3 regions of the Sphingobacterium sp. BIGb0165 genome follow, and region 3 is predicted to be linked to each of the others. Evidence: riboswitches for the same ligand, from Rfam matches in the RefSeq annotation. Region 3 holds a riboswitch; each other region holds the start of a gene.

Region 1 (8,296 bases), on a different contig from region 3:
CGCCCTACTCGTGCTGAAGTAAACGATGTTGCCAATTCAGTATTGGATGGTGCAGATGCAGTGATGTTAAGCGGCGAGACTTCTGTGGGTGAATTCCCTGAGATTGTAATCGAAACAATGAGTAAGATTATTATCCACGTGGAACAAACTTCTTATCCTTATTATAATGAGAAAGTTAGTGAAATCCACGACGGAACACTTATTCCAGACGCGATTTGCGCTTCTTCAGTTTATCTTGCTCAAAAAACAAATGCTTCAGCAATCGCTGTCTTGACTTCTTCCGGAGCAACAGCATTTGAAATTACAAGCTACAGACCAAACGTAGACATCTTAGTATTTACCGGAACAGAAAAACTATTGAAACAATTGAGTTTGCTTTGGGGTGTGAAAACATTTATCTACGACAAATTTGAGAGCACAGATGGTTCTATCCATGATGTCAATAGATTTATTGTAAAAAACAACTATGTTAAACCGGGATCAATTATCATCAATACGGCATCAACTCCGTTAATTGAAAAAGGTAAAACAAATACAATCCGTGTTTCTCAGTTGTAAGAAATAGGATCATAAAAAAGAAAGGCATTCTCATGATGAGAATGCCTTTCTTTTTTATTTCTTGGGATATAGGGTGTCTATCTTTAATTTGAAATCTTTCACTTTCAAACTATCTTCCAATAGCCTAAACCGCAATGAATCCTGTTGTGATTTCCTTCGCTTGGGCGATTTTTCTGTTCCCGGCATCGGCGCCAAACTATCCAAATTTTTAGACTTCTTAATAGGCATTTTATACTTAGCTGATGTGGTATCTAATCCAAGGACTGGCATCTTGGATTGTTTATCCTGCAGTAACGGGCGATGCTCTTTTAGTTTGATCTGGCCAAAAGCAATCCCCACTGTAAAAGACAATGCCAATGATAATACATAAGTTTTCATAACATAATCTATTTTAACTTCTAATTTACAACAACATAACCAAGATTTAAAGCAATTGCTGTTAAACATTGTTAAAACAACTCCAAAACAAGTTAGCATCTTTATATTTGTAACAATTCAAGTAAAGCAACAGATGGAATGTGGGAATGGCTCAGCATCACAGGCTGCAATGCGCCCATGATGCTATTGAATATATAATATTTGCAAAACATAATTTCATGAAGAAAAATAGTATTGTATTAATCATTGGACTAATGTCTTTGGCACTAATCGGGGTATTGGCTATGCAATTCTATTTTCTACGAGATTCCTACCGTCAAAAATCACAGCTCTTTGACGAGTCCGTCAATGCCGCACTTACGGCTGTAGCCGGCAAACTCGAACGACGCGAAGTTGTCGATTTCGCGAAAGTACAACAGGAGCGCAATATCGAAAAATCCAAACAGGAACAGGCGAAACAACAACAGTTGACCGAACAGCTCCAACTGCAAACTCAGATTGAGGATCTGAGAGGCAAATTGGACCATATATATCAAAAATATAAATTAGAAGAAGATAGATTAAAAGCAACCTATCCAAATATTATTAATATCGAAAACTGGTTTTACGAAACCTATGTCAAACGAACTCAATACCAAGATCTCGTTGAAATTAACATCGTTAAAACCCCGACAAGTGGACTATATTACCAAGAAGATATTCTTGTTTCTGCAACAAAAACGATTCCACGTGTAGAAGGGAAAGACGACAGTACTCGGTTTCTGGTTGTTCATATCGATGATTTCAAAAGGTTGCTGGCAAAAAGTATTATCGCTCTTCCCCCGAGATCTAACCCAAAACTATCGAAAAGAATTTTTGAGCTAGAAACCAAATTAAATAAACTGTCGAAAAAAAATGCAGGCTATGGCTTCAATGTTTACGACTCTGTCGCCATGCTTGGTGGTAAAAAGGCTGATTACATCGAAGACGTCGCTATCGGAATGGAGTTGGCAAAAAGACCGCTTAAGGATCGGTTGAATATTATTATTGTTCAGGAACTCCTAAAAGAAGAATTGATCCATCGCGACATCAAAGCACCGTTTAATATCGAGATATGGAGCACCAGCAATATTTTGCTAAATAATATTCTCAATGAGGCCGAACTAAATAATCCCATAAATACCACAAAGTATTCTACAGCGCTATTTAAAGGCGATGTTGGTGCTGCCCCAGGGAAGCTGACCATATACTTCCCAAACAAAAAGGCGATCATAGCAGATAATATGAGCTACTTGCTACTTCCTATGCTCACACTTTTGTTTCTATTGGTCGGATGTTTTGCTTATACACTCATCATTATCTTTAGACAAAAGAAGGTATCTGAGATGAAAACTGACTTCATTAATAATATGACCCATGAGTTTAAAACTCCTGTGGCCACGATCATGATCGCCAGTGAATCACTCAAGGATCCTGACATCAATGCAGACCACAAACGAGTGCAGAAATTGGCCAATATCATCTACGATGAGAACGTTCGTCTCGGGAATCATATTGAACGTGTATTAGACTTAGCAAAACTGGAGAAAGAAACACTGAAACTCGACCGCGAAGATGTACATATCAATGACCTCGTAGCCGCTGTCACAGACAGTATGCAGCTCCGGATGCAGAATATCGGCGGAAAATTCAGTGTCGACCTCGCGGCAACAAAAGATATTGTTGTCGGGGATGAACTGCATTTCTCCAATGTATTTTACAATCTAATGGACAATGCAATTAAGTACAGTAAAGGAGATCTACATGTAAATATCAGTTCTAAAAATATTGGCGACAACATTGTTATCACCATCGCAGACAACGGAATCGGCATGAGTAGGGATCACCTTCAAAAGATATTCGATCAATTTTATCGTATCCCCACAGGGAATGTCCACAACGTTAAAGGTTTTGGTCTGGGCTTAAGCTATGTTCAGGATATTTTGAGAAGACTCAATGGAAGAATCACCGTAAAAAGTGAGAAAGATAAGGGCACAACCTTTGAAGTAATTTTGCCCGTAAAAAAATAACACGTTCCTTTTTTGTATATTCAGGGAACATTAGTGAAAATTAATAGATTCATTATGCAAAAGATATTATTAGCAGAGGATGATCCCAATTTGGGGGATCTTTTAAAGGACTATCTCGAATTAAAGGGAAAATTTGACGTTACGCTCTGTATTGATGGAGACGAAGCCGTTTCCCAGTTCAAAAAAAATGATTATGATTTATGCATTTTCGATGTCATGATGCCAAAAAAAGACGGTTTTACCGTGGGCCGTGAGATCAGAAAAACAAATAGCACCGTACCGATTATCTTCGCCACTGCAAAAGGCATGATGGAGGACAAGACAGAAGCGTTTGAATTGGGTGGAGATGATTATATCACAAAACCTTTCCGTGTTGAGGAATTACTTCTTCGGATAAATGCTTTATTGAAACGAAGTGTCAGAGATAAAGAGGACGAAGTAGTTGCAGATAAGTTTGAAATTGGAGATTACTTTTTCGATTATACGAGTCAGCAGATTTCCTACAAGGGTCAAATGCAAAAACTATCGACCAAAGAGGCTGAATTGCTTCGCCTACTTTGTTTAAAAAAGAATGATGTATTGACCCGGGAAGAAGCTTTATTAAAAATATGGCATGACGACAATTACTTCACAGGTAGAAGTATGGACGTATTCCTGAGCAAACTTCGTAAATACCTAAGAGAAGACAGCAAGGTTGAAATCGTCAATGTCCATGGTAAAGGTTACAAACTCCTGGTGAGTTAAAGGCATAGAGGGTGAGATACCAATGCGTGATTTCACCCTCTTTTCCAATGAAAAGAAAGAAATAAAACATTTCTATCCTTAGTAGAATATAAAAAATAGATGCACTTTTATAAAAAATTTGCATATCAAAAAGAAATGTTCTAACTTAGCATCGCTTATAGAGAAAGGCAGAGGGAATAGACCCGATGAAGCCTTAGCAACCTGTCCCTTGACAAGGTGCTAAATTCTACCCTACTTGATATGGGAATGATAAGCCGAAGTCACCGAATTCTAGTGTGTCCTTCTCTCTCTAGCAAGAAATATAGTTGAAAAGAAATATTAAAAACATTATTATGTTATTGACTAACAATTTAGGTTACCCTCGTGTGGGCGCGTTCCGCGAATTGAAAAAAGCCAATGAGGCCTATTGGGCTAAAAAATCTTCTGTTGAGGAATTATTGGACACAGCAAAAAAAATTCGTGAAGGCAATTGGAAAACACAAAAAGATGCTGGAATAGATTTGATCCCTTCCAACGACTTCTCTTTTTACGATCAAGTATTGGATTTAACCCTTACTGTTGGTGCAATTCCTGCTCGTTACCATTCTTTGTTGAATAAAGTAGACAACAACTACAGCTTAGACTTATATTTTGCAATGGCGCGCGGTTTCCAACAAGAGGGAATCGATGTGACTGCAATGGAAATGACCAAGTGGTTGGATACCAACTACCACTATATGGTTCCTGAATTCACAAAAGATCAAGAGTTCAAATTGACTTCTGAGAAATTCTTAAATGAATACAACGAAGCAAAATCATTGGATATTGAGACAAAACCAGTTTTACTTGGCCCAATCACTTACCTTTTGATCGGTAAAGAAAAAGAAGCTGGTTTCGACCGTATCGACCTATTGGACAAATTAGTTCCTGTATATGAGCAAATCTTGTCTAAATTGGCAGAAGCTGGAGCACAATATGTTCAGATCGACGAACCTTTCTTGGCTTTGGATTTAGATGCAAAAGTAAAAGCATTATACCAACCTACGTTTGAGAAATTGGCTGCAGCTGCCAAAAACATCAAATTGATTGCGACAACTTACTTCGAAGCTTTAAAAGACAACGAAGATATCGCGGTTAACTTACCTATCCATGCATTACACTTGGATTTAGTACGTGGAGAAAACCAATTGGATACCGTTTTAGCTAAAGTTCCAGCTTCATTGACATTATCTTTAGGTATTGTTGAAGGCCGTAACATCTGGAAAAACGATTACGAAAAATCATTGGTTAAAATCAAACAAGCCGTTGATGCATTAGGCAAAGACCGCGTTTGGATTGCTCCTTCTTCCTCTTTATTGCACGTTCCTTTTGACTTAGATAATGAGCATAATGAGCAATCATTACCTGCTGAAGTTAAAAACTGGTTAGCATTCGCAAAACAAAAATTAGCAGAGGTAAAAGATCTAGCGATCTTAGCAGAAGGTGAAGTTGATGCAGAAACAACAAAACGTTTCGAAGCCAACAAAGCTGCTGCAGAAAGCCGTCGTACTTCTCCGTTGATCCACAAACCAGAAGTTAAAACACGTACAAGCAACATTACTGATGATGATGCAAAACGTACATCAGTTTTTGCTGACCGTAAAGCGGCACAACAAGTGAAATTCAACCTGCCAGCATTCCCTACAACAACAATCGGTTCTTTCCCACAAACAAAAGATGTGCGTAAATGGAGAGCTGATTTGAAAAAGGGATCGATCACACAAGAAGAGTACGATAAAGCGATTGCTGAAGAAACAGAAAATACAATCCGTCTTCAAGAGCAACTGGATATCGACGTATTGGTTCACGGTGAGTTCGAACGTAATGACATGGTTGAATACTTCGGTGAGCAATTAGCTGGATATGCATTCACACAAAATGGTTGGGTACAATCCTATGGTTCACGTTGTGTGAAACCTCCAATTATTTATGGAGATGTATACCGTCCAGAAGATATGACTGTACGTTGGTCTTCATACGCTCAATCATTGACAAACCGTCCGGTTAAAGGGATGTTGACTGGTCCTGTAACAATCTTACAATGGTCTTTCGTACGTAACGACCAACCACGTTCAACCACAACTTACCAAATCGCATTAGCGATCTTAGACGAAGTTCAAGCTTTGGAAAAAGCAGGTATCAAAATCATTCAGATCGATGAGCCGGCGATCCGCGAGGGATTACCATTGCGCAAAGCAGATCAAAAAGATTACTTAAACTGGGCTGTACGTGCATTCCGTGTATCTTCATCCAATGTTGAAGATGATACGCAGATCCACACACACATGTGTTACTCTGAGTTCAACAACGTGATCGAAGATATCGCAGCAATGGATGCAGACGTAATTACAATTGAGACTTCACGTTCTCAAATGAAATTATTGAATGCTTTTGCAGGTGATTTCAAATACCCGAACGATATCGGTCCTGGTGTATACGATATCCACTCACCACGCGTACCAAGCAAAGATGAGATGGTAGACCTATTGCGCAAAGCAAAAGCAGTAGTTCCTTCGGAACAACTTTGGGTTAACCCTGACTGTGGTTTGAAAACTCGTGCTTGGCCTGAAACTAAAGCTGCTTTAGAATCTATGGTTGAAGCGGCGAAAATCTTAAGAGCAGAATAATTCTTAAACTATATTGATAAAAGCCCAAGATGAAATCTCATCTTGGGCTTTTTTTTGAATACTTTATCCGGAATCAAGCGTCTTCGTCTGTTATTTACTTCGCTTTTTGTCCGTCTTATTCATTTCCAATTTTCCTTTAATCCGATCTTCAATAGACTTTATGATCGTGGACAGATCGCTGTTCAGATTATCCAACTTGGCCATTTTGAGGATTTTTAAAGCCTTTTTGTATTTCTTTAATTTCTCAAGTAGCAACACCTTCTTGATCCAGATTACAGCCAGGGACATCCCCGGCAATGTCAACGCATATTTGATGGTTTTCTTTGCCGCTTCGTAATCCCCAATGTCTATCAGGGTCTGTATAAAATAAGGATACACCTCCAAAGCATACACATTGTGGCTTAGAGCCTCCTGAAAATATTTCTTTGCCTGTTCATAATCAAACAGCTGCTCCGCATAGACCCGCCCCATTAGGCACAATGCCATGGTATTGGATTCATCGCATGACAAGGCATAGGATAAGGATTCTAGCGTATCCTCCAGATAATATGGATAATTATCCAAGGCCTGGAGAACATATTTATTCACTGAATTCATCGTTTTTTTTAAAACATTACATGAGTATTGAGCTTCTCGCGGCTACCTCTAGCCACACAGATGCCATTTCCTTTTATCGGTTAGATCATCTCAAATGATCTCGTGGCAATACAGACATCACAATCCGATGTCATATACAAATGCCAAAAGTGGTCCGGAAAAGAAGATTAAGAGAGTGCGGTATTCCGGAGAATATGCCCAAGACTCTTCTTTAAGGACGAAGCTGGGGTTTTTAGTATAGCAAACATATTCTTCCGTTTTTTTATTTTATATTAATACCTTATTGTGCTGCAAAGATTCAAAATATTTATCAAATTACAAAATATTTGATTATTAACAACTTACAAATACGCTATATCATTGGCATATTATTGTCATATCGTTTTTTTTAAAATCATAAACCTTTTAGTCATTTTCGTTTCATGGAAAGTCAAAAAGTAAATCAACTCATCAAACAATCTAGAAAGCTCAGAGGACTGACACAACAGGATCTCGCCAATCAAGCCGGTCTATCTTTAAGAACAGTACAACGAATCGAAAAGGGGACAGAAGAGATCAGTGGTTTCAGTTTAAGACAAATCAGTCAGATTTTAGAAATTCCTTTAGAACAATTAATTATGCCAAATGTAAATCAAATAAGTATCGACAAAAATCAAAGTGGAAGTATAAAGGCACTTTATCTAGCTTCCTTAACTTTTCTGGTCAACCCGCTATTAGGTCTGTTGGTCCCAGCGATTATGGGCTACACCAAGCAAAATAAAGATGCTCAATACAGCAAGTATCTAAAAAAGATAATCATCATACATGCCACCGGTCTTTTATTTCTCGGCGCCTTTATAGGTTATATTTTTGCGGCAGATTTTTCCATATTCAACTGCCCACGTCTTTAAATTATATCTTTACAGGCTGGCTTTTTCTGTTAATCCCCATATGCTATTACGTCGTGATTATCATCTTCACAGCAGTAAACTATTTTAGAATTAAAGGAGCCGATGTAAGTTAAGATTAACTGGTATTCAGCTTGTACAAATAGATTTTATAAAATCAGAAGAACTCTTCTTCCAAAAGAAATAATAGGAGATAGAAACCGTCAATAAAGTATTATCATGGCTTCTTTTGGACAATCAATACCCAATCATTTTCTAGCATCAGGTAACCCATCTCATAGATAAATTTATAGGTTTGCCCTTTATTATTAGCAAATGTATGTGTGTGGAATTTGAAATCAAAACCCAGTCTCTTTAATTTTTCCCCTTGTACCTTTATCATCCCTTTCCCCTCACCGTTTAGTATATCCATTAGAATACGGCGGTTTTTGCGCAAGAT
Region 2 (8,296 bases), on a different contig from region 3:
ATGTTGGATCGCTGTTCTCATCGATCCCAAGTTTATTTAACAGGATCTGTGAATCGGAGATTAATTGAGCGCCGTTTTCTTTACGCCATTGGGTCAATAAGTCGCTCATTTCTTTGAGCAAACATAGGTAATACAGATTGTTTTGTACGGCCTGATAAGCAATGTAAGCTGGCAGATTCTCCTGTAGTGTCTGAAAAGACTGTAAGATGGGAGCAAGCGTTGATTGGAGATCGTAGCGTATATTTTTGTCACTATCTGTAAATGCGTCCTCATTGTCAATTAATTGTACATATTTATCCAAGATCTTGGCAATTTCGGAAGAACTTAACTTGTCTGTCTTTTTACTGGTCTTGCTGGCTGAGATAATCTTATTGCGTGATTTTCCCTTGAGCTCATTTTCACTGATGTTGAATCTTTTGAACGTATCGCTGAAAGTTTCGATGGTCAGCGAAAGTGCTTCGGTAAAGGCATTTATTTTTTGTTCGATTTCTTGATTCAGGAGGTTGAAAACTTCTCTTGGGTTAGCTGAATTAATATAGCTGTCAAATTCCTGGAAATTTTCAGAGAAAATAAGGTTGGCTAGGCCCATCAATTGTTGTCGATAGTTCCAGTTTTCATTTTTGGCTATTTTTTTCTCCGCATAGGCGATGATCCAATCGAGGAGGTCGGGGCGTTCATCTAGCAACTGATTGAGCATGATTGTCAATTCATTTTTGACTTTATTGACATTCATTTCTATCTTGTAGGCCGCGTCGAGGTTGAGCTCATAGGTGAAAGCACGGATAACTTTCTGAGAAAAACCATCAATTGTACTGATGGTAAAATGACTGTAATCGTGTAAGATCCGACGGTAGACACGGTAGGATTTCTCCTGGATCAAATAGGTTGTCCAATCGGGTTGCTGCTGCAGCAATAGTTTTCTGAAATCTTCGATTTTGGGACTGATTTCGCCAATAGCTAGGCCGTGGAGAACAGAGAGTATACGTTCTTTCATTTCTGCGGTGGCCTTGTTGGTAAACGTTATCGCCAATATCTCTTTATAGCTGTTTTCATTGGACAGCAATAATGTTAGATAATGTAGTGTCAGACTAAAGGTTTTTCCAGAACCGGCCGAAGCTTTAAGTATTTTTAATGGCGCAACAGATTTCATGGAATGAAGGTAGAAAGTAAAATGTGAATTGGCAAAGAAAATATATTATCTTCATCCTTCTTTAAAATCTGCAAAGATAATATCAAGGGTATTATTTTTCTTGTTTTTATGCTGTATTATTAGTTATTCCTGTCAGAAGGATAATGCAGATGAGTATGATAAGAGGCCCATTTCTGTCGGGAGGGTAGCAATAGGAACAAATGGGATTTAATCCGATCAGCATTCATAAAATGGTTTCCAAAAAATTGGAGATTTTTTTTTGCAGCATTTGAGGAAAAGGAAATTAGAAAGGTGCAGGCAGATTGGCCTAAAAAGACGGACGTACAAATTACTTTAGGCCCTGAGGGAAGACCTTCGGGGATGAGTTGTGTTTTAAACGCTGATTTTGAGGAGACTCACTATGGTGTTCTTCGTGAAGTTTTATTAAATTATGTCTATGAATAAAAAAAAATAACTATCTTTGCATCCCCTCTAGTATGAAGCTCGGGGGATATGTTGAATACATAAAATAAAATTAAGAAATGGCAACTAAAATCAGATTGCAAAGACATGGTAAAAAAGGACGTCCTTTTTACCACGTAGTCGTAGCGGATTCTCGCGCTCCACGTGATGGTAAATTCATCGAACGTATCGGTTCTTACAACCCAAACACAAATCCAGCAACTATCGTTTTGGATTTTGAAAAAGCTTTGGATTGGATGAATAAAGGTGCTCAACCTACTGACACAGCTCGTGCTATCCTTTCTTACAAAGGTGTTCTTTACAAAAAACACTTACAAGGTGGTGTGAAAAAAGGTGCTTTTGATGAAACTGCTGCTGAAGCTAAATTCACTGCTTGGACTGAAGCTAACGAAGCTAGAATCTCTGGTAAAAAAGATGGTTTAGCTCAATCTAAAGCTGATGCTAAGAAAGCTGCTTTAGCTGCTGAAGCGAAGAAAAAAGAAGAAAAAGCTGCTGCTGTAGCTGCTAAAAATGCTCCTGTAGCAGAAGAACCTGCTGCAGAAGAGACTGAAGCTCCTGCATCAGAAGAAACTGAAGGTTAATTCTTTCATAAAGTATTCGAGAAAGCCGACTCAATCTTGAGCCGGCTTTTTTAATAAAATAGTTTATATGTTAAAATGTGATGCTGATTGCTCTAATTTAAAATAGGAGCAGGCTATACCATCATATCTCTATACAAAAAAGTGAAAATTAAACAGATGCTGAATTTACAGTGGAAGCTGGAAAGAAAAGAATCTCAATACTAATATCCCAATACGCAATACTACAAAATGACTATCGATCAAAGTTTTTATATAGGCTATATCAGCAAAACACGAGGTCTAAAAGGCGAGATACAACTGTTTTTCGAATTTGAAGACTATGAGAGTTTGGATATAGAGGTCGTTTTTTTAGAGGTCAACAAAAAGCTTGTACCTTATTTTATCGATGCTATAAAACTGCAGAAAAATAGTACCGCCTACGTGACATTTGAAGATGTTGATCATATCGACAAGGCACAAGTGCTTGTTCACAAAAAGGTTTATCTACCCAATGATAAAATGCCAGAACGGGATCCCGATGATTTTAGATATACGGATTTAATCGGGTTTTTGGTGATCGATGAAACTCATGGTGAACTGGGGGAAATTACGGATGTACAGGAATTTCCACAGCAATTCGTCGCGACAGTTGATATGAACGGTAAAGAATTGATGTTTCCCCTATCCGATGATTTAATCGTTGGCATAGATGGTGAAGAGGAGATTATTGAAGTAGAATTGCCTGAAGGGCTAGTCGATCTTTATAAAGAATAAAAGTGGACAGATGTCTCGTAAATTACCCCTGATTACAACTCGGAATTTACTTTAGAGCGTCGTTCTTAATTCCCATAAATTTGAATGAAAAAGGTCTAAGTTCGTAAAGGAAGTTAAACCTTTTTCGATTCAATAAGTTGAGGATTTAAATCGTATTTTGCTTCATCTGACAAAATTTTTGTTTTGGGACGGTCGGGGATCTCTTACTCTGATGGATTTTGTTTAAATTGGTACTGAATAATCAATATATTGACCATTATAAACGATCTATCTTGAAACTATTACTACTAATTATTTCAGCGATATTCTTATCCTCTTGTGCTTTCTTTGGGAAGAACAAAGAATTTCCGATCGGAAATTATCAGGTTATTTGCGGTTATACCAATGATGGCTACCTAGAGGCCAAAGCTAAGGATCCGCTAAATATTGAACCTGATGCATATTGTGATCATCCGCTTCATTATCGTTCCTTTCTCTCCCTTCAGGATAAAGGACAATTTGTCCTCGCGATAGGTGATATCTTGCTCTATGGCAAATATAGATTTGAAGGGAATAAAATTGAATTGGTGGATGATAAAAAGGGAACCATCTCTTTGGATATAATTCAAGTAAAAAAGAATTTCGTGCAATTGAAAGGTGATTTCTCCCAATTCAATTCAGCCCATTTACCAAATACGGAACGGTTGTTTCTCAATTTCGAATTAGACAAAACACCACTTCGCGAGCAGCCTAGTAAATTTGATAGTGTAGTCAATCTTTGGCGTAATATTCCGACAAGTGCTGAAAATGATCAAGAGGTAAAGGCCCGGGCATTAAACTTTTTAGATTATTCTATAGCATACTTTCAACACATCTCAAATTCTGGCGTCCATAGTGATTATAAGATAGATGGGATTGAATCTCCAATTACTTATGCGCAAAATGGCATTGTATTGAAACAATGGGAAGACGTTCCTGTCTCATGGAAAGAGCTGTTTTACAATGAGGAGAATGCATTGGTTGCCTATAAATATTTAATGGATGGGTTTAAATACGGAGAGAAGGAAAAGTATAGTGTCTCTGGCTTACTGCTGATCACATTCTATTTAAAGAATCTACGTAATTCTCTTTCAACTTTGAAATAATTTGTATGGGAAGATCTGGAAAAAAGACAGCTTTGTCACTATAATTTATAGCTTTTCGAAAAAATGTTTTTGTTGTTTGATTTTTTAAGACGATATTAGCAACGCTTATAGAGAAAGGCCGAGGGACTAGACCCAGTGAAGCCTTAGCAACCTGTATTGTTCAAGGTGCTAAATTCTACCCTGCTCCATGTGGGAAAGATAAGTTACATGCAGATAGACATATCCTCGACTTGTGCGTTTCGATGTAAGCCAACCCAAACTTAAAACAGTTTTTTAATGAAGATTATCGACCATATCCAGAATGCTAAAGGAAAAACATTGTTTTCTTTTGAGCTATTGCCTCCTGCAAAGGGACAGGGCATCCAAAGTATTTTTAAAACAATGGATGAACTGATGGAATTTAAACCACCCTTTATTGATGTAACTTATCATCGGGAAGATTATATCTATAAGGAACATGCAAGCGGGCTGTTGGAACGTGTATCTTATCGCAAACGACCAGGAACAGTGGCGATATGTGCTGCTATCATGAATAAGTATAAAGTGGATGCAGTGCCCCATCTGATATGTGGTGGCTTTACCAAAGAGGAAACTGAAAATGCCCTGATCGACTTAAATTTCTTGGGTATCGATAACGTATTGGTATTACGAGGTGACGCACGCAAAGGAGATGCTGATTTTATTCCAAGTGAAGGCGGACATGCTTTTGCAACGGATCTATTGGAACAGGTAACGGATATGAATAAAGGAAAGTATCTCCATGAAGATATTATCACATCTGAAAAAACCGATTTTTGTATTGGTGTCGCAGGATACCCTGAGAAGCATTTTGAATCCCCTAATTTCAATACTGATTTTAAATATCTGAAGCAAAAAGTGGATATGGGAGCTGAATTTATTGTAACTCAGATGTTCTTTAACGTGGAGAAATATAAGGAATTTGTGACCAAATGCCGGGACAATGGGATCCATGTGCCTATCATTCCAGGCCTCAAACCATTGACGACCAAAAAGCAACTGGTTACTTTGCCGAGAATTTTCCACTTGGATATTCCTGAGGAATTGAGCGATGCTGTTGCAGCATGTAAAACCAATGCTGATGTAAGACAAGTAGGTGAAGAATGGCTTGTGCAACAATGTCAGGAGCTGATTAAATTTGGTGCTCCAGTATTGCACTTTTATACCATGAGTAATCCCGGGCCAACGAAAAAGATTGTCGAAAAGTTAGCCTAAAAAATACCAGAGAAGCGAGGGATTTCCCCTCGCTTTTTTATTGCTCCTATAGACGGTATACTGTTTTGTACTTGTGAAATGAATCCCCATTTGCTCCATGGCCATATGCAGCTTTTGGGATGAAGTATGCCATTACCCCTGCTTTCAAAATCAGCATTTCTCTTTTCACTATAGAAGAGGTCTCTTTCAAAAAATATTTTTTGTTAGACAGTAGTGTTAAATAGTGTTAATTAACATTTTTAAATCGAGATAACTATTTAATTTGAAGTACTAAAAGGAACTAAGATATAGACCAATTGTCCTTATGACGTATAATAAATTAAACTCGCTATTTGGTTTGACCTGTGGCCTCGTTGCTACTTTTGTCTACATTGCTACTGTTGAAAAGACTGTGAGCTGGTGGGATTGTGGTGAATTTATCGCCTGCGCGTACAAACTTGAGGTGGCACATCAACCTGGCGCCCCACTATTTCTACTTATTCAGAATGTTTTTTCCAATCTGGCTTTCGGTAATACAGGGCAGGTCGCCTACTGGATGAATATTGGTTCGGCAGTCTGTAGCGGTCTGACTGTGACATTTTTATTTTGGACAATCACAGCGATTGCCAAGAAGATTTTAAGGAAGCCGCAGCAATCTGCTTTTTCTTACTATTTACAGATCTTTGGAGCGGGTGCAGTAGGGGCTATGACCTTTAGTTTCAGTGATACCTTCTGGTATTCGGCCGTAGAATCCGAAGTTTATGCGATGTCCTCGCTTTGTACTGCGGTGGTTTTCTGGGCGATTTTTAAATGGGAGGCGCGTGCGGATCAGGCCGGAAGTGACCGCTGGCTGATTTTTATCGCTTTCGTCATGGGGCTTTCGATCGGAGTCCACCTATTAAATCTTTTGGCTATTCCAGCCATAGCCATGGTGGTATATTTTAAAAGGACTTCAGAAATTAATTTTAAAGGTATTATAAAGGCATTTTTATTAGGGATATTAGTTCTTGCAGCAATCCTTTGGGGCGTTATTCAGTGGTTGATCGGTTTTGCTTCCAAAATAGATCTATTGTTTGTGAATTCTTTTGGACTAGGATTTGGTACTGGAATTCTTTTGTTATGTCTGCTTTTCGGTGGCTCAATTGTATATGGACTTTTTTATTCCCATAAAAAACGCAAGTATACTTTAAATACAGCTTTATTGGTATTTTGCTTTATTCTGTTTGGTTATAGTTCCTATACCATGGTGCTGATCCGTGGAAAGGCAAATCCATCCTTAAATAACAATGCGCCGGATAATGTCTTTTCATTTTTGGGTTACTTAGGGCGAGAACAGTATACGCGGGAACCTTTGGTTAAAGGGCCATACTATGATTCAAAGGCTGTGGACGTTCAAAGCAAAACCAGTTATCGGAAAGATGAATCCAATTATACGGCATTTACACAGGTTGATAAGTATACATTTGATCGCGAAACATTTTTTCCACGTATCTATAGCCAGGATGCGAATCATCAAGCCTACTATAGAAGTTATCTCAAGTTAAAAGAGGGCGAAAGACCACAGTTCTCCGATAACTTTAAGTTTTTCTTTAATTTTCAATTGGGAGAAATGTATGCACGTTACTTTTTATGGAATTTTGTTGGTAGGCAGAATGACAAGCAAGGCTATGGATCCTACACAGAGGGGAATTGGCTCTCTGGGGTGAAAACGCTGGATAATTGGCGACTTGGCGGGCAACATGATCTTTCGGAGTCACAGCAACATGATCCCAGTCGAAATACATACTTTTTCTTGCCTTTGTTATTGGGGATAGCTGGAGCGATCTGGTTGTACAAAAATAATAAACCCTATACCCTGGTGTTGACTTTGCTATTTGTTTTTACGGGTGTAGCGATTGTTGTATATCTCAATCAGACACCACTGCAACCCCGTGAACGTGATTATGCTTATGCCGGATCTTTTTATGCTTTTGCGATCTGGATCGGACTGGGTACAATTGCACTCATGCGCTTTTTAAAACGTTTTCTCAATAACCGCTATGCCATGGCTACAGGATTATCTTTTGCGCTGTTGGGTGGACCAATTATTCTGGTACATCAAAATTGGGATGATCATAATCGTTCTGAGAAATCCCTAGCCCGGGATGTGGCCCGTAATTATCTAGAAACCTGTGCACCAAATGCAATCTTGTTTACCTATGGTGATCACGATACTTTTCCATTATGGTATCTGCAGGAAGTAGAAGGAGTTCGTCCAGATATACGGATTGTTGTGCTGAGTTATTTAACAGGAGATTGGTATATGCAACAGGCCAAGAAAGCAACTTATAAAGCAGCAGGACTTCCGATTGTGATCCCGGCCGAAAAGACAAAAAAAGGTATTCGGGATTATATACCTTTTGTGGATAGACAGTTGAATGAAGCCGTGGATATCCAGCAGTTATTGCAGTTTGTCACTTCCGATGATCCAGATTATAAAGTACAGCTGAATTCGGGAAATCTGGAGAATTATTTTCCGACTAAGAAGGTCAAATTGGCCATTAACAAAGCTGAGATTTTGAAAAAGAATGCTGTGCCCGCTTATTTCCAGAATGCGGTCGTTTCAACGATGGAATGGGAAATCCCCGCTGACCACTTATCCCGATCGGATCTGACTTTGTTGTCCCTCCTTGAAAATAATCATTGGGATCGACCGATCTATTTTTCGAATATGCTCCCTAGTGATATTAAGTTGGGCTTGGACAAATACCTTGTCAACGAGGGCTTCGCTTCAAGGTTGATGCCAGTTGCTGCGACCAGTGAACAGCAGGCGTCTGCTGGCGAGATGGCAGCTTTGGTCAACGTGGAAGCCTTATATGATAATATCATGCATAAATATAATTGGGGAAATACCAAGAATGCAAAATATTTAGATACGGATTCCTTTCGCTTCTCGAGTATGTATGCGCGGGATATTTTTGGAAAGACAGCACGGTTGCTGTTGGAAAAAGGGCAGGTTAAACAAGCTGGGGAAG
Region 3 (8,296 bases):
GTGGAAGCAATGAAAAAGAAGATCCTGTTGCTGGCGAAATAGAAATTATCTTTCCATAGAATGTTTCATCCGGGTAGGCATCCGCAACAACCTCTACACGCCCACCAAGGTTGAGATAACGCAATTGCGTTTCCTTAAAGTTGGCTGTCACCCAAGTTGGTGTCTCTGCATTGACAATAAATCCCAACACCTCGCCCGGATTTACCATCTGTCCTTTTTCAATGCTACGTTTCCCTACCCGACCATCATAGGGAGCCCGGATTACGGTATATCCTACATCAAGATGCTTTCGGTTTGCTGCAGCTGACAACCGTGCTTTCTCCGCATTGATCACCCCCTTTTTTACATCAACATCATTCACCCGATCCCGCGATGCCTCCAACTTATGCTGTAATGCGGCAAGTTCACTTTTGTACACCTCCAGTGTGGCTTTTATATCTTCCAGCTGCTGCGCCGTAGCAGATTTTTCATCAAACAGAAACTTATAGCGATCGTATTCCAGTTGCTGCTTCGTCATCCGCGCTTCGGCAGCAGCAATGGATTTTTCCAACGATTCATGTTCGGCCTGCAATATTTCCTTTTGGCTACCTAACACACTGATTTCCGCATTTTCTTTGTTTATCGAAGCCGAAGCTTGCTCAGCTTCATATTTGTACTCCCGATTGTCGATTAGTAGTAAGGTATCGCCGCGCTTGACCGATTGATGATCTTTAAAGTGAACCGAAACAATGTAACCGCCCACACGGGAAATAATGGGATTAATATACTGGGTCACTTGTGCATCATTGGTATAGGTATACCGGATGCGCAACCAGAGTATCCTTCCACCCCATAATAAAAGTGCCAACAAAGCAATCCCAGCCAACCAATTGGTGATTCTGGTCAATTGTACATCGGTCATTGACCGGCCTGATTTAGGTTTCATTAGATAGTACCCTTCAAAAATTCAATAAAATAATAATGTTTCTGTATCGCGATCCGGGCGGATTCCAGATCAAAGTTTGTCTTGAGGCATTGCATATCTGCATCCAATAGATCCGTAATCAGCGCCGAAGACTTGAAATACCTATTTTTTATAATACGGGCATTTTCTTTGGCCAGCGTTAGATTTTTTTGGCAGACAGCCTGTTGTTCCAGTGCTAGATTATAATCCAGATAAGCCTGCAACAGTTCATTTTCCACCACTTCCTCCTCATGATGGTGTTTGACTTCTTCCCGCTTCAAAGCAACCTGCGCTCCCCGGACAATATTTTTATTGAGGTACAATGCAGATATTGGGATGTTCAATTTAAGCCCTACGATATTTAAGTTGTACCAGCTCGCATTATAGGGATAGAGAAATACCTGTGGATTCGCAAAAGTAAATGTATTGGTCAGGCCTAGTTCGGGCAGGTAGTTTGACTTCGCCTGTTTGATACTCAGTTTTTTTAAAGCAACTTCCTGTTCAGATTTCAGCAGTACAAAAGCCTGCTGTCTCGCAGTGGCCACAAGCTCCGCATAGTTTAACGGATGACTTTCCATCGTAGCACACATCGGGATAATCTCTTGCCCTATACCGGCAATCAGCTGCAATTTTTGGTTAATTGCTCTGATATCATTTGCGATCTGTACCAAAAGCAGTTCGCGCTTGGACAATTCGAGGGAAATACGCAACACGTCACTATGCAGCACAACACCGGCTGTATAACGGTATTCGATCTCTTTCAATTGCGTCCGCTGATCTTTGATATCCTGCTCGATCAGTAATTTGTTGCGATAGGCTAAATCCAGATCCAGAAACAAGTTACAGATCTCCAGCTTAATCTGCGCCGTGGAACTTTTCCAATCAATGTTGGCAAGTTCCATTTCGAGCTTTTTTGATTCGATTTTCATAAGATCCCGATGGCCGTTGTAGAGGTTCAGGTAGAAATCGAGTCCGGTATCATACAGGTAATGGATAACATCATGTTGTGATGGTTTGGCAAATATACCTTGATCGTAGACCGGCATATTGCTCGCATAACTAGCAGAAGCCCTGACACTGATTTTCGGCAGCAATTCCATCCGTTGCTGCCGCAGGGCTATTCCTTTTTCCTGTAATTGCAAATGCGACTGTTCGATATACTTACTGTTTTGCAACGACTTACTGATCAGATCAGCGAGTGAGGTGCGTAGCGAGTCCTGGGCCTGCGTTTCTAAAACCGAGCATACAAGTACCACGATGGTGCCCATTGCTTTTGCCCAATAAGGCGAAAAAAAGTTCAATGTCTTTCTGTTATTTTTTTGCGTTGCAAACTTAGACACTAATTGGAAAATGAATTTCTTCACAAACGCCAATATGTTATGTAAAAAAGACATTTTTTGATCAATTTAAAATAAAAGATCGAAATCTGCCAAAAACAGAGGCAAGAAAGAAAACAATAAGATCGCTTTGCTTATTATACCTATATACTATTCACAGTAGCTATCGAGCTTATATCGTTTACATGCCAAATTGATTATGATTGATTATGAAAAAAGCCATCTTATTACTTCCATTACTTCTGATACAAATGAGCCAGGCACAAGAATTTCCATCCGCAGTGGATTCTGATCCCAGCAAACTGGGATGGATGACGGGATTTCCGCCACCACAGGATCGAATTATTTCAGCATTGGACGGTACATTTTTTAAGTTTCCGGCATTGCGTTACAGTGTTTGCCATATGCGTGAATTCTTTCCGTCGAAAGTCGTCCCTTCCGCCCCCATCAACCGTTATTCTTTTTCCACTGCGGAGGATTCCGCCATTGATGCCTTGAGTTTTCAACCTCTTGGAGATGAAAAGTCTATCAGTTGGGCGGAATCTCTTTTAAAAAATTATACTGATGGTATCCTTATTCTTCATAAAGGGCGTATTATCTACGAAAAATATTTTGGTGCATTGACCCAGAATGGCAGGCATGCTGCTATGTCCGTCAGCAAAACATTAACCGGCACGCTAGCTGCTCAACTGATTACTGAAGGCGTTTTGGATGAAAACAAATACTGCCGGGATTACATTCCCGAACTTGCACATTCCGCCTTTGGCGATGCAACAATACGTCAGGTACTGGATATGACAACAGGCCTGGAGTTCAGTGAGGACTATGCTGACCCCAAAGCAGAAATATGGGCCTTCTCCAAAGCAGGAGATCCCTTCCACTTCCAACGAAGTCCTGATGAACCGGCAAACTACTTTGATTACTTAAAGACGGTTAAGAAAAAAGGTCAACATGGTGACGCATTCGGCTATAAAACAGTCAATACAGACGTTATGGGCTGGATAATTTCTCGGGTATTAAACAAGCCCTTGTCACAAGTCCTTTCCGAAAAAATTTGGCAGCCCTTGGGAACCAATTTTGATGCCTACTATCTGATTGATGGTGCTGGAATATGCTTTGCGGGCGGAGGACTCACGACCAACCTCCGCGACATGGCCATGTTTGGTGAGATGGTGCGCAATAAGGGTTATTTTAACGGAAAACATATCCTCGCGAAGGAAGTAATTGAATCCATCCGCTCTGGCGGAAGCCAGGCTGCTTTCGCAAAAGCCGGTTATACCAATCTAAAGCAGTGGAGTTATAAAAACATGTGGTGGGTAAGCCATAATGCCGATGGAGCCTTCTGTGCACGTGGCGTCCATGGACAGACCGTCTATATCGATCCCAAAGCAGAAATGGTTATCGTCCGATTTGCCTCTCATCCCCTGGCATCTAATTCAGCCAACGATGGATACTCCCTACCCGCTTATCAGGCGGTGGCCGACTACCTACTGAAAAAATAAAACCACTAATAACCAATACATTACAGTTAATCAACTTATTTTTCAGTTTTAAAACTGAAAAATAAGTTGATTAACTATGAAATAAGTTATAGCTTTATAACTATGGAAGAATTAACAAAAAAAGAAGAAGAAGTTATGCATGCTGTATGGAAATTAAAGCAGGCTTTTGTCAAAGATATTATTGAATATATGGATCCGACACAAACAACGCCTTATAATACCATATCATCCATTGTACGGATTTTAGAGAAAAAAGGGTATGTGGGTTTCAATTCCTATGGAAAGACTTACCAATATTATCCGCTGATCTCCAAGATGCAATACCGAAAGTTTTTCTTTTCGCGTGTCATGAACAAGTATTTTGATGATTCTGTCGAAAATCTGGTATCATTCATTGTCAAGGAACAAAAAATCAGCGAAACAGACATCGAGAAAATCAAGGAAATTATCAATAAAAGTAAAGAAGATGAATAACCTATTTTCCTATAGCATAGAGGCCAATATCAGTTTACTTATTTTAGTCTCGCTCTTTGTCCTGGCTTTTCGGCAGCTTTCATTTTTTCGTTGGAACCGGCTTTTGCTTATTGCGTTGGTGAGCTTTTGTACGCTGGTTCCTCTTCTTAAATTTAAGACTGATTATGTCAAATTAATCGATTCCAAAACAAATTCAAATCAGGAAATACAGTCGCCAGAGCAGCTGGGTTATTCCAATGCCCCTTTTTTGATCGAACCCGAAGAACAGCTCAATCTATGGGACCGAATAGAGTTAAAAAAAATACTCGCTTATGCTTACTTATTGATCGCCATTTTCTTTCTGATACGATTAGTTTATCGCAGCTTAAAGCTCGTATGCTGTTTAAAGAAGATGGATTTTCAGGAGCATCAGGGAATTAAAGTAATCCCGCCGTTTAATCGCTTCAATAATTGTTCGATCTTTCATTATATCGTTATGGATAAAAGCGCACTTGAAAGTCCCGAAGGCAAGCTCATCTTTGCTCACGAGGCACAGCATATTTTAAAAGGACATGCCTGGGATAAATTATACATCGAGCTGATGTGCTGCATCTTCTGGATAAACCCCGCCATTTATTGGGTTCGGAAAGAACTGTATCGCCTACATGAGTTTCAGGTCGATATAGCGGTAGCTAAATGCTATGGAAAGACTGATTATGCGAGCTTCCTGCTGAATATGACACAACAAAATCAACAATTAGATTATATGCAAAGTAGAATTTTAAAAAACCAAAATGAACTGGTAGAACGCATCGACAGGTTGATGCGAAATCTATCACCACGCACGAAAGGTTATCAGTATCTGCTGTTTGTTCCTTGTATATTCGTGTTAATTGTCTCTTTTTCTTTTATTGATCCTCCGAAAGAAAAGATCTCCACTACTAGCGCTGTTAAAAATAGCGCAAAGACCATTGTTCTGGATCCGGGACATGGTGGCAAAGATAGTGGTGCCACCAACAGCAAGGGCCTCAAAGAGAAAGATCTCACTTTACAGGCTTGTAAGATGATTCAAAATGAACTTGAAAAAGAAGGTTTTCAGGTTGTATTGACCCATTCGAAAGACGAATTTATGATGCTTAAAGACCGTACGGCCTTTACTGGTGACGCATTAATTTCTATTCATTTTGACATTGATCCTTCAAACGCCAAGCAGCCAATCGGCCTACGGTATCCAAAAGCTGTTGAACTACCCAAGATACAGGATCAAAGCCGAGAACTTGCGTTCCGTCTCACACAAAATTTAAAAAATCAAGGATTAAGCACGCAGAAACCGGTTGAAAGCCATAATCATGCGATCTTACGGGGAGCAAAAATACCAGCGCTCATTGTTAGCTTAGGGAATATGAATACCTTTTCCAACACATTGGATCCACAATTTATCAGCGCTTTTACCCAAGCCCTAAAAACGTCTCTGTCGGAATAGTTTTCCGTAAAATTATCAGATCAATTCTTTTTACAAAGAAGCCAAACAATAGAAGATTCCCTATAGGGAATCTTCTATTGCGTTCCAGAGTTCAATGCGCTTTTGAAGCGCCTCTTTACTGACTATTTTCATTTCTTCCCACTTCTCATCATCCTCTTTGGCCAGGTCGCTGATCATCTGCATTGCCAAAGGGCCATGCTCATCACCGTCCAGATCAATATGACGTTGGAAATAGTAGATAAAATTATCTAAGCTCGATTCAGGAAAGTTGGTTTTCAGCTCCTGCAAAATGGAGGTAAACATACCCGGGATAAGATCCTCACGACCAAATGTAAAGGCAGCAGCAATTTTATGTACCTCCCCTTCTTCGATCAGTTCAAAAGTAAAATTCAGAAAATCTTTGATCCTTTTGTCCAGTGTCGTCAATGCGATGGCATCAAAAATACTTTTGGATTTCTTGGCGTTCACGATAAACTTGTTAACCAGGTGCAGGTCTGCCCCCATTTCACTCATTGCGTCCAGATACATTTCAAAATGGCTCAAACGGCGACCATCAATATATTCGTCGGATTCTTCCGCTAATACAATTTCGTTAATCAGATAGCGTGTCGAAGGATGCTCACTTGCAAACCAAGGCAAAGTTGTACAGGTCAATTTAATCTGCAAAGCTTTTAATAAAGACATAAAATCCCATACAGCGTACACATGCCCTTCGGTAAAAGAACGTAGATTCTTGATCGTTTTGATTTTAGGATACAAGGAGTGTTGCAATAATACCTCGCGTTCGGCAGCAATGTATTCATTAATTTCCGCAATTCTATTCATGCCGCAAAAGTATTGTCTTATCTCTGTTTTTTAAAGTATTTTCGACGAGATTACAGTAACATGATAAATTATCGGGCAAGCTATCCACTTCATAACCAAACCACAGCCAAAAACCCAAACTCACTTTTGCCGGCCTTAGTCTTCTTATCCACACCCAATTACCAAAAAAACAAAAATATTTTTAATATTAAAAAATAATCTACTATATTTGTAGAGTATTCAGAATTGCATGATGCAATACCAACCGAGTGTAGACACCGCGGTGGTAAATTAATACGGGTTTCGACCAAAATAAACGTTATACAACGGTTATTTTTCCCAACAAGATCTGGATACAGTTTATGGTTTAATCCTTTAAATTTTTAAATTGTATGGCTACAACAACAAATCTTTACCAACACTTACTGGAAAAATTCAGCTACTATTCCACAGACGAACTAATACAGCTCAATAACGATACAATCTTGGGACAGGGTTGGGGCTCGGCCAAAGCGACCTTTCGGACAGCGCTGCTCAGTACTTTCTCCAAAAGAGGACTGGACCTATCCAACATCATTTCCAAGGAAGACGGTTTTACCTCAGTGAAGCATGTCCCTGTACGTTTGGAACACAATGTATTGATTCCATTGCAATCTTAAGACAGCAGTCATAGCACTTTCAGCGTAGAAGCACCGACTACCGTCTTGTCTTTTCTGTTTTTCATATTTACATGTAATTGTGTATAACACATGTGTATGCAATGAGATTTTTAAGACAAAAGGATCCCCGGCCTGCAAAAATTGCAGGCTAGGGATCCTTTTATTTTTCTTTTGTATGATAGGCAACCCAGTTATGATCTATACATACCTGAAGTTGTTGTGATTTGGATGAATAAATCTGGTAATTCAGTATTTTACCATCTTTCCATTCCATGTCTATGGTATGATTTCCTTTGATGCGCATTCCCCTGACCTGACCTTCTTTTTTCCAGGCTTCAGGGATTGCTGGCAGGAGATACACACTGTCCTTATGCGACTGCACCAGCATCTCAGCGATCCCGGCTGCTCCACCAAAATTACCATCAATCTGGAAAGGTGGCCCAGCAGTTAACAAATTGGCGTAAACACCGCCCCCAGCGCCATAATTGATATGTGTATCGACACGTGGGGTCATCAGCTGCCGAAATAATTTATAGGCACGCTTGCCTTCATGCAATCTGGTCCAAAACAGTAGTTTATGGGCTATGGCCCAGCTCGGCCCATCATCTCCCCGTACATTCAGACTCTTTTTAGCGGCTAGCTGCCAGTCTGGATGTTCGTCATAACGGATCAGATAGCCTGGATACAAACCATACAAATGCGAGATATGCCGATGCTGCGGATCAACTTCTTCATAATCTTCGATCCATTCCATGATACGGCCATCTTTGGCTAGCTGCACTGCCGGTGCTAAGCGTTTCAATTGCGCTGAAACCTTCGTTAAAAAAGGATCCGATTGTTTGCCTAATAATGCTGCCGCATGGATGACATTTTCAAATAATTCGCGTACGATCTGATTATCTATCGTTGGTCCCATCGTGACGTTTGCCTGGTGGCCATTAGGAAGCTTAAAGGAATTTTCGGGAGATACCGATGGCGAAGTCAACAGCCAACCTTTACCGGGGTATTCAGTCAAGGCGCTGGCGTAAAATTGTGCCGCGCCATAGAGTATTGGGTATATCCGTCGCAGATAGTCCATATCTTCGCTATAAAGGTAATGTTCCCACAGATTATTG

The links. A riboswitch is a leader RNA that binds a small molecule or an ion and turns the genes downstream of it on or off. The one in region 3 is predicted to bind S-adenosylmethionine.
Region 1: it holds a riboswitch for S-adenosylmethionine, as region 3 does, so the genes downstream of both, metE (5-methyltetrahydropteroyltriglutamate--homocysteine S-methyltransferase) here and M2408_RS15945 (5-oxoprolinase) in region 3, are expected to answer to the same signal.
Region 2: it holds a riboswitch for S-adenosylmethionine, as region 3 does, so the genes downstream of both, M2408_RS05140 (methylenetetrahydrofolate reductase) here and M2408_RS15945 (5-oxoprolinase) in region 3, are expected to answer to the same signal.

The regions. Positions count from the first base shown of each region.
Region 1 covers NZ_JANUEB010000010.1:213,010-221,305, reverse strand. The annotation lists gene pyk (pyruvate kinase) at 1-558, shown strand, start outside; gene M2408_RS22470 (hypothetical protein) at 613-936, opposite strand; gene M2408_RS22465 (ATP-binding protein) at 1,155-2,984, shown strand; gene M2408_RS22460 (response regulator transcription factor) at 3,039-3,728, shown strand; SAM riboswitch class I at 3,881-3,984, shown strand; gene metE (5-methyltetrahydropteroyltriglutamate--homocysteine S-methyltransferase) at 4,061-6,373, shown strand; gene M2408_RS22450 (lipopolysaccharide assembly protein LapB) at 6,464-6,970, opposite strand; gene M2408_RS22445 (helix-turn-helix domain-containing protein) at 7,393-7,860, shown strand; gene M2408_RS22440 (hypothetical protein) at 8,075-8,296, opposite strand, start outside.
Region 2 covers NZ_JANUEB010000002.1:324,277-332,572, forward strand. The annotation lists gene M2408_RS05120 (exodeoxyribonuclease V subunit beta) at 1-1,150, opposite strand, end outside; gene M2408_RS05125 (30S ribosomal protein S16) at 1,672-2,193, shown strand; gene rimM (ribosome maturation factor RimM) at 2,422-2,946, shown strand; gene M2408_RS05135 (hypothetical protein) at 3,219-4,070, shown strand; SAM riboswitch class I at 4,173-4,275, shown strand; gene M2408_RS05140 (methylenetetrahydrofolate reductase) at 4,347-5,303, shown strand; gene M2408_RS05145 (DUF2723 domain-containing protein) at 5,608-8,296, shown strand, end outside.
Region 3 covers NZ_JANUEB010000006.1:348,803-357,098, forward strand. The annotation lists gene M2408_RS15915 (HlyD family secretion protein) at 1-925, opposite strand, end outside; gene M2408_RS15920 (TolC family protein) at 925-2,307, opposite strand; gene M2408_RS15925 (serine hydrolase) at 2,490-3,782, shown strand; gene M2408_RS15930 (BlaI/MecI/CopY family transcriptional regulator) at 3,885-4,256, shown strand; gene M2408_RS15935 (N-acetylmuramoyl-L-alanine amidase) at 4,249-5,718, shown strand; gene M2408_RS15940 (DUF3050 domain-containing protein) at 5,779-6,543, opposite strand; SAM-I-IV-variant riboswitch at 6,754-6,847, shown strand; gene M2408_RS15945 (5-oxoprolinase) at 6,915-7,181, shown strand; gene M2408_RS15950 (glycoside hydrolase family 95 protein) at 7,342-8,296, opposite strand, start outside.